3 regions of the Aeromonas sp. FDAARGOS 1414 genome follow, and region 3 is predicted to be linked to each of the others. Evidence: predicted binding sites of a transcription regulator. Region 3 holds the regulator's gene; each other region holds the start of a gene.
The links. The regulator LexA, encoded in region 3, represses DNA repair genes until DNA is damaged. The targets are predictions, from matches to a motif close to ANCTGTNTNNNNANACAGNT.
Positions count from the first base shown of each region.

Region 1: dinB (DNA polymerase IV) is a predicted target of LexA. The motif match lies at 2,109-2,128, and genes of this name have one in related genera.
Region 2: I6L44_RS05000 (DUF4250 domain-containing protein) is a predicted target of LexA. The motif match lies at 1,366-1,385, and genes of this name have one in related genera.

Region 1 is NZ_CP077210.1:2,639,546-2,642,821, forward strand. It holds gene I6L44_RS11660 (methyl-accepting chemotaxis protein) at 1-984, opposite strand, end outside; gene dinB (DNA polymerase IV) at 1,051-2,106, opposite strand; gene I6L44_RS11670 (hypothetical protein) at 2,238-2,444, shown strand; gene I6L44_RS11675 (DJ-1 family glyoxalase III) at 2,556-3,116, opposite strand; gene I6L44_RS11680 (ketopantoate reductase family protein) at 3,154-3,276, opposite strand, start outside.
Region 2 is NZ_CP077210.1:1,114,461-1,117,736, reverse strand. It holds gene I6L44_RS05005 (glycogen/starch/alpha-glucan phosphorylase) at 1-608, opposite strand, end outside; gene I6L44_RS05000 (DUF4250 domain-containing protein) at 984-1,181, opposite strand; gene I6L44_RS04995 (cell division inhibitor) at 1,412-1,897, shown strand; gene I6L44_RS04990 (YcgN family cysteine cluster protein) at 2,308-2,742, shown strand; gene pflB (formate C-acetyltransferase) at 3,275-3,276, opposite strand, start outside.
Region 3 is NZ_CP077210.1:3,523,904-3,527,179, forward strand. It holds gene I6L44_RS15920 (SCO family protein) at 1-175, opposite strand, end outside; gene I6L44_RS15925 (hypothetical protein) at 386-601, opposite strand; gene lexA (transcriptional repressor LexA) at 1,086-1,709, opposite strand; gene plsB (glycerol-3-phosphate 1-O-acyltransferase PlsB) at 1,914-3,276, shown strand, end outside.

The DNA.
Region 1 (3,276 bases), 880 kb from region 3:
TTTACGTTCAGTGCCACGCATGGAGACCGGGACAAAGGTCTGCAACAAGGTGCCATCGCTGCTCCAGCGAGTCAGCTCCTGACCCTGACTGAGCCAGCCTTTCAGCTCGCTGGCCAGCCCCTGATACTTCTGATCCAGCCCACGCCCCATGGTCACATCGAACTCATCGGCTCCCGCCACGCGCCCCTCGTGACTGACCAGCAAGATTCTGCCCTTGCCGTCATAGAGCTCCTTGTCCATGGTACTGACCAGACTCTGCAAAGTGGCCAGCGAGATATCGACCCCGACCATCCCCAGCAAGGTCTCCTGCTCCAGTAGCGGGACCGTCACCGAGGTCATCAATATCTGTTTATCGCCCACATCGTCCAGATAGGGCTCCAGCAGGCAAAGGGCACGGGTGCGAATGCTGCAGCGATACCACTCGTTTTCGATGCCACCAGCCTCGGTCGGGCTCTCATCGGCCAGTACATCCTCATTCTGCACTTCCGGCTCTATCTTGCCGTTGTCATAGGCCCAGTAACTGGAAAAACGCCCCTTGTCGTTGGAACCCAGCGCCGTTGAGCCCTGATAGTTGCTGTCTTCCCCATCCAGCTGGTCAGGCTCGAACACCGCATAGACGCCGAGCAGGTTGGTCGATGAGGCTGCCGCATCGTGCAATTGCTGATTGATAGCCCCGCGCAGCGCCTCCGAATGAACGAAGTTGTCGGCCGCATTCTTGCGCTGGAACAGCACGCTCTCGGCCAGCAGACTGGCACGAAAATAGGCTTCATCAAGATAGCTGGTCACCTTGGCGGCCTGCTCTGACCCCATCGCTTTCATCCTGTTTTCGGCTGACAGCTGTGCCTCATGCATGGTGGCTTGCCGCACCTGGGACTGCATCTTGCTCGCGTTATAAATAGAGGAGGTGACCAGCGCAGCGGCCGTGACCAGCAGACAGCAACCGGCGATCAGGGTAATCCGTCCCTGGACAGAAAGAGCATTCATGCCAATATTCCTACTTCATGCAGATACAGGTAGATTATCGACTTTATAAACAAAAACTTAACCATCTCATAGCAAATCCAGCGAGAGTTGGTTTACTTCTCCCTCCTTCGGTAGCCCGACTACCAGTCCCAGCAGACGTATCGAACGCCCTTGTGCCCGCAGCAGCCCTTCCTTGAGCAGTGGTGTGAACAATGCGGCCTGATAGCCCCCTTGGCTGCGATAGACGGTAGTCTGATGGAAGTCGGCAAACTTGAGTTTAATCCCCTGCCCCATCACCTGCTCGGCAGGACACGCCAGCTGAAATCGCCGTTCCAGCTCAGGCAGCAGTTGCTGCAATACCTTCAGACAGGCCTCTTCGTCACAGAGATCGCTTGCCAGGGTGGTCTCCACCCCGATGGTTTTGCGGATCCGGTGCGCCTGCACCGGCTGTTCATCCAGCCCCCAGATCCGGGTCGTCAGCACCTCCCCCAGCTTGCCAAAACGGCTGCACAGCTCTTGTGCCGACAAAGCCCGCGCATCCTCACAGGTGTAGAGCCCCTGAGCCTCCAGCCGCTCGGCAGTCTTGCGCCCCACCCCGGGCAGTTTGCCGAGTGGCAGCTGACAGACAAATTCGGCCACTTCGTCGGGACGAATGACAAACAGACCATCAGGCTTGCGCTGCTCCGAGGCGAGCTTGGCGAGAAACTTGTTGGGGGCGACCCCGGCCGAAGCGGTCAATCCCAGTTCGGTGACGATGGCTTGCCGGATATCTTGCGCCATCAGGGTGGCGCTGCCACCACAACAGCGACTATGGGTCACATCGAGGTAAGCCTCATCCAGCGACAGCGGTTCAACCTGATCGGTATAGCGCAGGAAAATGGCCCTGAGCTGACGGGAGATATCCTTGTACACCGCCATTCGCCCCGGGATGAGTACCAGCGGTGGGCAGAGTTTTTTCGCCAGCGCGCTCGGCATGGCGGAGCGCACCCCGAACCGGCGCGCCACATAGTTGCAGGTCGAGATGACACCGCGCAGCTCGGAGGACCCACCGATGGCAAGCGGAACTTCCCGCAATGCGGGGTTGTCCCGCATCTCCACCGCGGCAAAAAAGCAGTCCATGTCGATATGGATGATCTTGCGCATACCACTGTATAAATAAACAGACATGGCATCATCTTACCCCAAGGATAACCACAGCTCTATCTCTCTCGTTACGGCTAAAATGGTAGACTCTAAAGAGACCTTAACCACCACAATGACAAGGAGCGTTCGGGATGAAATATCTTTGGCTGGGACTCTGTTTGCTGCCGCTGACCGGCATCGGCAAGAACAACCCGACGGCGGAGTGCCGCTGGTTGTACGACCGGATTGAGATACTGGAACAGGCCATCAAGAAAGGAGACACGCTGGGCACTCAGGAAGAGCTGGCACGCTGGCGTGAGGAATACAGCAAGAAACAGTGTTCACAATACGACTACTAAGCTTGGCAATATGATGTGGCCAACAACGGCAGACAACAAGCGGGCCCCGATCAAGATGACCGGGGCCCGGTTTTCAAAGCATGGCTAGTTTGATTCAGCAACAGAGTGCGCTCAAGGCAGCACCATAGGGCCAGCCACGGCGGTAGCCACATCATCCCCACGCAGCACCCGAACCAGTTCAAGCGCAAACTCGATGGCACTGCCCGGCCCCTGGCTGGTGATAAGGCGATGAGCCTCATCCCTGACGACCCGCTCATGTGACAGTTGCGATGTCGGTAGTCGGGACTGAAAGCCGGGATGACAGGTGACGATGGCACCATCCAGCAGAGCGTGATGTTGCAACACCACCACGGGGGCGGCGCAGATGGCTGCGCGCCAGCGACCAAGAGCGGCCTGCTCTTTGAGCCGTTCGATGGCCAGCGGGGTATCGCGGATCACTTCGCTGCCGGGCAAACCACCGGGTACCACGATGGCTTCAAAGTCCCGACGGGTCAGCTCGTCGATATGACAATCAGCCACCAGCTGCACCCCACGAGATGCCTTGATCTGACGCTCACCATGCGGGCAACAAGAGGCCAGCACCACCTCGATGCTGGCGCGCACCAGGGTATCGACAATCGCGACCGTCTCTATCTCTTCCGACCCGGGGGCCACCAGCACCAGTACACTCACGTTCGCCTCCTTGCAGCTTGCTCTGCCATGTAAAAGATCAGACGGCCTGACTCTTCTCTTTAATCGCCTGATAGAGACCCTGATTGACCGGTACGGCAATGCCATGCCGGGCAGCCTTGGCCAGCAGGAAGCCGGTGATGGCCTCAATCTCGGTCTCGCG
Region 2 (3,276 bases), 2.1 Mb from region 3:
TCACCAAACACGGTCTCGACATAGCCATAGAGGGGGACTTCCTGTACCGACTCCGGACGGCAGATCTCCCAAGGGTTGCCATATTCACGCCAGGAGTCCGGACGCTCAATCTGGCGGCCATCCTGGATCTCCTGACGGAACAGACCGTGTTCGTAGTGGATACCGTAGCCCACAGCCGGGTAGTTCAGGGTTGCCAGCGAGTCGATGAAGCAGGCAGCCAGACGACCCAGGCCACCATTGCCGAGCGCCATATCAGGCTCTTGTTCACACAGGTCGGTCAGATCCAGACCGAGTTCGCTCAGCGCCTCTTCACAAATCTTGTAAAGAGAGAGGTTATGCAGGTTGTTGGAGGTCAGACGCCCCATCAGGAATTCAGCAGAGAGATAGTGAATCGCACGAGTATCTTTCTTGAAATGAGTCTGCTGAGTGCGGGTCAGGCGCTCGTACACCTGTTCATTGACAGCCGCAGCAGTGGCTTTCCACCACGCTTCGGGAGAGGCTTTCTGTTCGCTTGTTCCCAAGGTAGAACGCAGGTGACGCACGATACTCGCCTTGAGCTGATCTTTATCCAGTTGGAGATCCTGGTCTGTCTTCTTCTTGGTAGCCATAAACCATATTCCTTCGTTACAAATAAAATTGTTATCCCGCTTGCGGGACCGGCGCTGTTGTTATCTCAAAATATGTACCGGCGTGAGAATACTAACTAAAGCGGCAGAATTAAAAGTTAACGCAAGTCACACTTTAACCGATAAAAACAGCCTGAAAAGCTTGAAAACCCTTTCCTTTAATTGATCGTACAAAAACAAACATTCCCTTTATTATCATAAACTTAATGAAGAAATAAAAATATTCTGGCATGAATAGGTTTTCAGAGATTGCCAAGCCTTGAAAATCCCTGAAAATAGGCAGCAAGACGGCACATTGAAACCGATTTCAATGTGCCTGAAAAATTACCGTATAAATATGAAGCAATCATTGCACCCTTAAAGATGTGCTTTGAACTGATTGCTCAATGGGTCGTAATGGTACCCAATCTGATCCAGACGCCCTGCCAACTGCTCTTCACTCATATCGTAATAGGCCAGCAACTCCTCCAACCCGTCACACTCAAGCCTTAGCTTCTCATTGATGATGCCCAGCAAGATGTTGGCATCAAGACGTTGCAAGGTACTGATGTCCATGGCGGCACCTCCTGTAAATGACCTGTATAACCATGGGCGGTTACGCAAGGTTTGTCCATAGTACGAAAAACACCCAGTCTGTTTTATATTAAATAGTCTTTAAAAACATAATGTTACTAACGACACATGCCAACGCCATCACATTATTCAGCAAAAACACCTTGTCACTGCCACAGGATAGAACTACTGTATGCACATACAGCTTGGATATTCATACAGGAACCCCATATATGAACCAGCCCCTGCACCCACAGCCCTTTGCGATGAATCGTGTCATGAGCAAGCCCTGGCCAACCAGAACCGCCTGCAAAGCGGAGTTGGCTCATTATGGTGTGACTATCCAGTCTGATGATCAGTTTCTGAGCGAGCTGACAAAGCTTGGGGAGGCTCATACCGGCTGGATCTTGTTGATCGCCCCGCCGGGACGCCCCACAGTCAGCCGTCTGGAAGAGCGAGGTATCGATCCCAAGAGAGTGCTGGTGGTACATAGCCCCAAAATCAAGAACTGGCAGCAAACCCTGGAGCGCAGTCTGGGCAATGGTCACTGCGCCGCCGTATTTACCTGGCTACCCGAGCAGATCGAGCTGGATCACGTCAAGCTACAGCGACTGGGACAGCAATCTGGCGTACTCACCCGCTTCTTTGGCGCGAAACGGACTAACCTCGGCACACCTCTGCTGGCCTATGCAGAGCAAGATATCTATCTCAATCATTAAGACAAAAAACGAACGCCTACGTAGGCTCTCCCGCGGGTCGCAGTGACAAGGGCGCAAACAATATGTGACCAGCGGCTTTATTTGAAAGACAAGCGTGCAACAGCCTGACGGTAGGCATCGGAGATCATTTGACCCTGCTTGCTGCAAGCAGACAAACATCAAAAGATGTAACGGATAAAGAAGCAGAAAATAAAACCTGAACTGAACTATCATGCAGCCCAAGTATTCAAACCTGCGGGACTTCCTGCCCACCAGCGAACCCGTTTGAGCAATATGATGAGGCTGAAAGTCATTGCATTCATTTGAGCTGATCACGACAATTTTCTCCCCGGAGTGACCCTCTCCTTGAAATACCGGGTAACAAGGGGTATAACCACGCGTTTTATCAGGTGTAATAAGTGAGCGGTATGATGCAAGCCCCCTTTTGGCAGACCAAGAGTCTGCAGCAGATGACTGAATCCGAATGGGAATCCCTCTGCGATGGTTGCGGAAAATGCTGCCTCAACAAGCTGATCGATGAAGATACCGACGAACTGGTTTTCACCAATGTCGCCTGCAATTTGCTTAACACCAAGACCTGTCAGTGCTCTGATTACGCCAATCGTTTCAAAAAAGAGCCTGACTGTCTGCAGATCACCCATGACAAGATCGCCGAATATGACTGGCTCCCCTCAACCTGCGCATATCGCCTGCTGTCTGAAGGTGACGCTCTTCCAGAGTGGCATCCTCTGCTGACCGGCAGTCGTTCCGCGATGCATCAGGCTGGTCAATCCGTCCGTGGCAAAGTCATTCATGAGGATCAGGCGGGTGAATGGATCGATCACATCATCACCTGGGCCAGCTGACACGCTCAACCCGCTATTCTCCAGAGGCAAGGGCTGTACAATGTGCAGCCCTTGTTGTTTCCGCAAGCAGGGTTTGTAGCTTCACACATATCTGGCTGGCTAAACCAGACCCCCTCCCAACTGCGCATTGAGAGAGAGAGGCAGAGGCAGAGGCAGAGGCAGAGGCAGAGGCAGAGGCAGAGGCAGAGGCAGAGAATGACTCCATAGTCACAGGCTTACGGGTATTGCTTTATACACACGATGGCGTCTCTCTTCACCCTGTATCCTGATAAGCCTGTTCCACAAGCCATAGCAACACTGATGCAATGGCAGGCAAAGCAACCGTCCTATTCCCTTAGAGCGTGAATAACACGTTATCGCAATACAGGCTGTGCCAAGTTCAATCCTGATGAACGCCTGCGCCATAGCCCTGATCAAATACCCCATGACAACTGTTGTGACTACGATGGAACTGGATGTAAGCCTACTCCCCTAAATCACACGCATAAAAAAACCGGCGCCTTGGCGCCGGTTTTTACTCACTATCTCTCGATT
Region 3 (3,276 bases):
GGTTGGCAGGAGTGAACGGCTGGTTGTCCGCATCGGTAAAGGCGAAATCATTGATGTCCCGCCCCGCTGGATAGTAGTCGGCCTGTTCCGGCTGCTCTGGCTGCGTGGCGTAGAACACCAGGATCAGACAGGCAGTCAGCAGCAGAAAGAGCAGGGGATAGCGGAGCTTCATCATAACAAGAGACCCTTTCAGTTCGAGGCAGATGGCCAGCAGTGACCGGACAAGAGGGGGGCATTGTACCCCAGCGAGCCGCCAAGGTGGTTCAACCTTGTGCAACGCCCTGTCAGGAGTCGACCATTTGGCATAATTAATCGCCAGTTGCGGCCATAAAAAAACCGGCCCCCTCGGGGGCCGGTTATGGATGGATTTGTTGGTCTCTTCTGCTCAGGGGCGAGCGTTACGCCCCTGCTGCAACATCTTGCCGATGGCCCGCACGCCGATGGGAATCACGGGGGCCAGCCAGCCCTCTTCCCCCTGGCGATCACCGTGACCCCGTTTGAACAGCAGCACCAGACGCACCACCTTCTCTTTCGGGCATCCCAGCCAGAGCGTCCAGTGCGAACCACGATGGTGCAGCCAGAGACCGTAAAACCAGGTCATCCGGCTACCTTTGACAAAACGGGTGATTGACGATTCCGCTGGCGCAACCCCAGCCTCTGAATCCCATGGCGATCTTGATGCCATACCAGTCCTCCTTGACCGACAGGTCATGTTGCTTCGTCGGCCTGAACTGGGAACAGGCCCGTCACGACTATCTGCAACCATTACGAGTGGTCCCCTTTGCCCGACAAGGCTCGGGATCTCCCCACTCCCCCTTCATATCCCGTGAAGGTGCACTGCCCGATTCTCGTTGTTACCGGCCCTCCCGTACCGACACATTGTGATGGTCAGAGGGAGGTGCCAAGCCCTGTCTCAGCGACAGGGCACTGATCTGAGCATATATCTGAAATGGATGATTGGTAGCCGGTCGCACAGGACAAAAATGCCGCAGCCGATGATCTGTTTGATATGACAGGGAAAGTGCGCCAGAAACAGCACGGCCTCCCGAAGGAGGCCGTGTGACAAACGCAGTTGGCGGGGATAATTACATCCAGTCGGCGTTGCGGATCACCCCGACAGCCAGTCCTTCGATGGTGAGCTGCTGGCAGGAAAGATCCACCTCGATGGGGGAGAGCTCTTCATTTTCCGGCAGCAGCCATACCTGACTGCCCTTGCGCTGGAAGCGCTTGACGGTGACATCCTCATCGAGACGGGCGACCACCACCTGACCGTTGCGCACCTCCTGGGTCTTGTGCACCGCCAGCAGATCGCCATCCAGAATACCGATGTTCTTCATGCTCATCCCCTGCACCCGCAGCAGAAAATCTGCGCGCGGGTGGAACAGGGCGGGATCCACCTGATAGTGGCTCTCGATATGCTCCTGAGCCAGGATAGGTTCACCGGCGGCAACCTTGCCGATGAGCGGCAGACCGCTCTCTTCCAGCACCTCTTCCTCTTCGAGCAACAGGCGAATGCCGCGGGACGTGCCCGGCATGATCTCGATGACCCCTTTTTTGGCCAGGGCCTTCAGATGTTCTTCGGCCGCATTGGCCGACTTGAAACCAAGCTTCTGGGCAATCTCGGCACGAGTCGGCGGCATACCGGTCTCGCTCATGTTCACCTTGATCAGCTCCAGCACTTCGGCCTGGCGGGGGGTAAGGGGTTTCATAGAATTGGCACCTGTCTTTTTATACAGCACACTGGCAGTATATACAGTGCAGTGGCCAAGGCAAGGCGCAGCTGACATTTGTCGCAACAGACCCCTCATTTACTGCTGTTTTGATCCTGCGCAGCCGACTCATCGTACCTCTCGGCGACAAGGGGCTGTCGATTTGCTATGCTCACGCCGCATTTTTTTGGAGAGCAGACGCACATGTCCCTAGGACAGAAGATTTCCAGAGCCATCTTGCAATGGCCGGTCAGCGGCTTGGTCAATCACAAGAGCCTGCCGGAAAATCCCATCACAGAACTCAATCTGGATCCGGCCAGACCCATCGTCTATGCCCTGAAAACCAGTTCGATCACCGACCTGATGACCCTGCAGCAGTGCTGCGAGGATCTCGGTCTGCCCGGCCCCTTCACGCCGCTGGAACTGAACGGCCAGCTGCTGCCGCGCTATGTCTGTCTGGACCGTCCGCCTCCCCTGTTTGGCAAACGCAGCAAACCGCTCCCCTTCCTGCAGGAGTTCCACCAGCTGCTGGATCTGCACAAGCAGGATCCCGAGCTGGATATCCAGGTGGTGCCCGTCACCCTGTTCTGGGGCCGCGCTCCGGGTCGGGAAGGGGAAGAAGCCTCCGGCCTCAACATCATCAGCAGCCTGGCGCCGAACCGGCTGAAGAAGGCGCTTATCGTGATCCTCAAGGGTCGCGAGAATCTGGTGCGCTTCTCGCCGCCCCTCTCCCTGCGCTACATGGCCGACAAACACGGCACCGACGAGGCCATCGCCCACAAGCTGGCACGAGTGGCCCGTACCCACTTCAGCCGCCAGCAGCTGGCTGCCACCGGCCCGAAACTGCCGAACCGCAACCTGCTGTTCAAGCAGTTGCTCGACTCCGCGGTGATCCAGCAGGCGATTGAAGAGGAGGCCCAGCGCGAGGGGATCAGCCTCGAGAAGGCGCAAAAGCGTGCCCATGGCTACATGGACGAAATCGCCTCCAACTTCTCTTACCGGCTGATCCGCCTGGGTGAGAGCTTCCTCGGCTGGCTGTGGAACAAGCTCTACCGCGGTTTGTCGGTCAATGGCGCCGAGAAGGTACGCCAGCTGGCGCAGGAAGGGCACGAGATCGTCTACGTTCCCTGCCACCGCAGCCACATGGACTACCTGCTGCTCTCCTACGTCATCTACCACCAGGGGATGGTGCCACCCCATATCGCGGCAGGCATCAACCTCAACTTCTGGCCGGCGGGCCCCATCTTCCGCCACGGCGGCGCCTTCTTCATTCGCCGCACCTTCAAGGGCAACCCGCTCTACAGCACGGTATTCCGGGAATACCTCAACCTGCTGTTTGCCAAGGGTTACTCGGTAGAGTTCTTCACCGAAGGTGGTCGCTCCCGTACCGGCCGTCTGCTACCGCCCAAGACCGGCATGCTGGCAATGACCCTGCAGGCAATGATGCGCGGGCTGGACAGGCCGGTGACTCTGGTGCCGGTCTATCTGGGCTACGAGCACGTGATGGAGGTGAACACCTACCACAACGAGCTCAAAGGGAGCCGCAAGGAGAAAGAGAGCTTCCTGC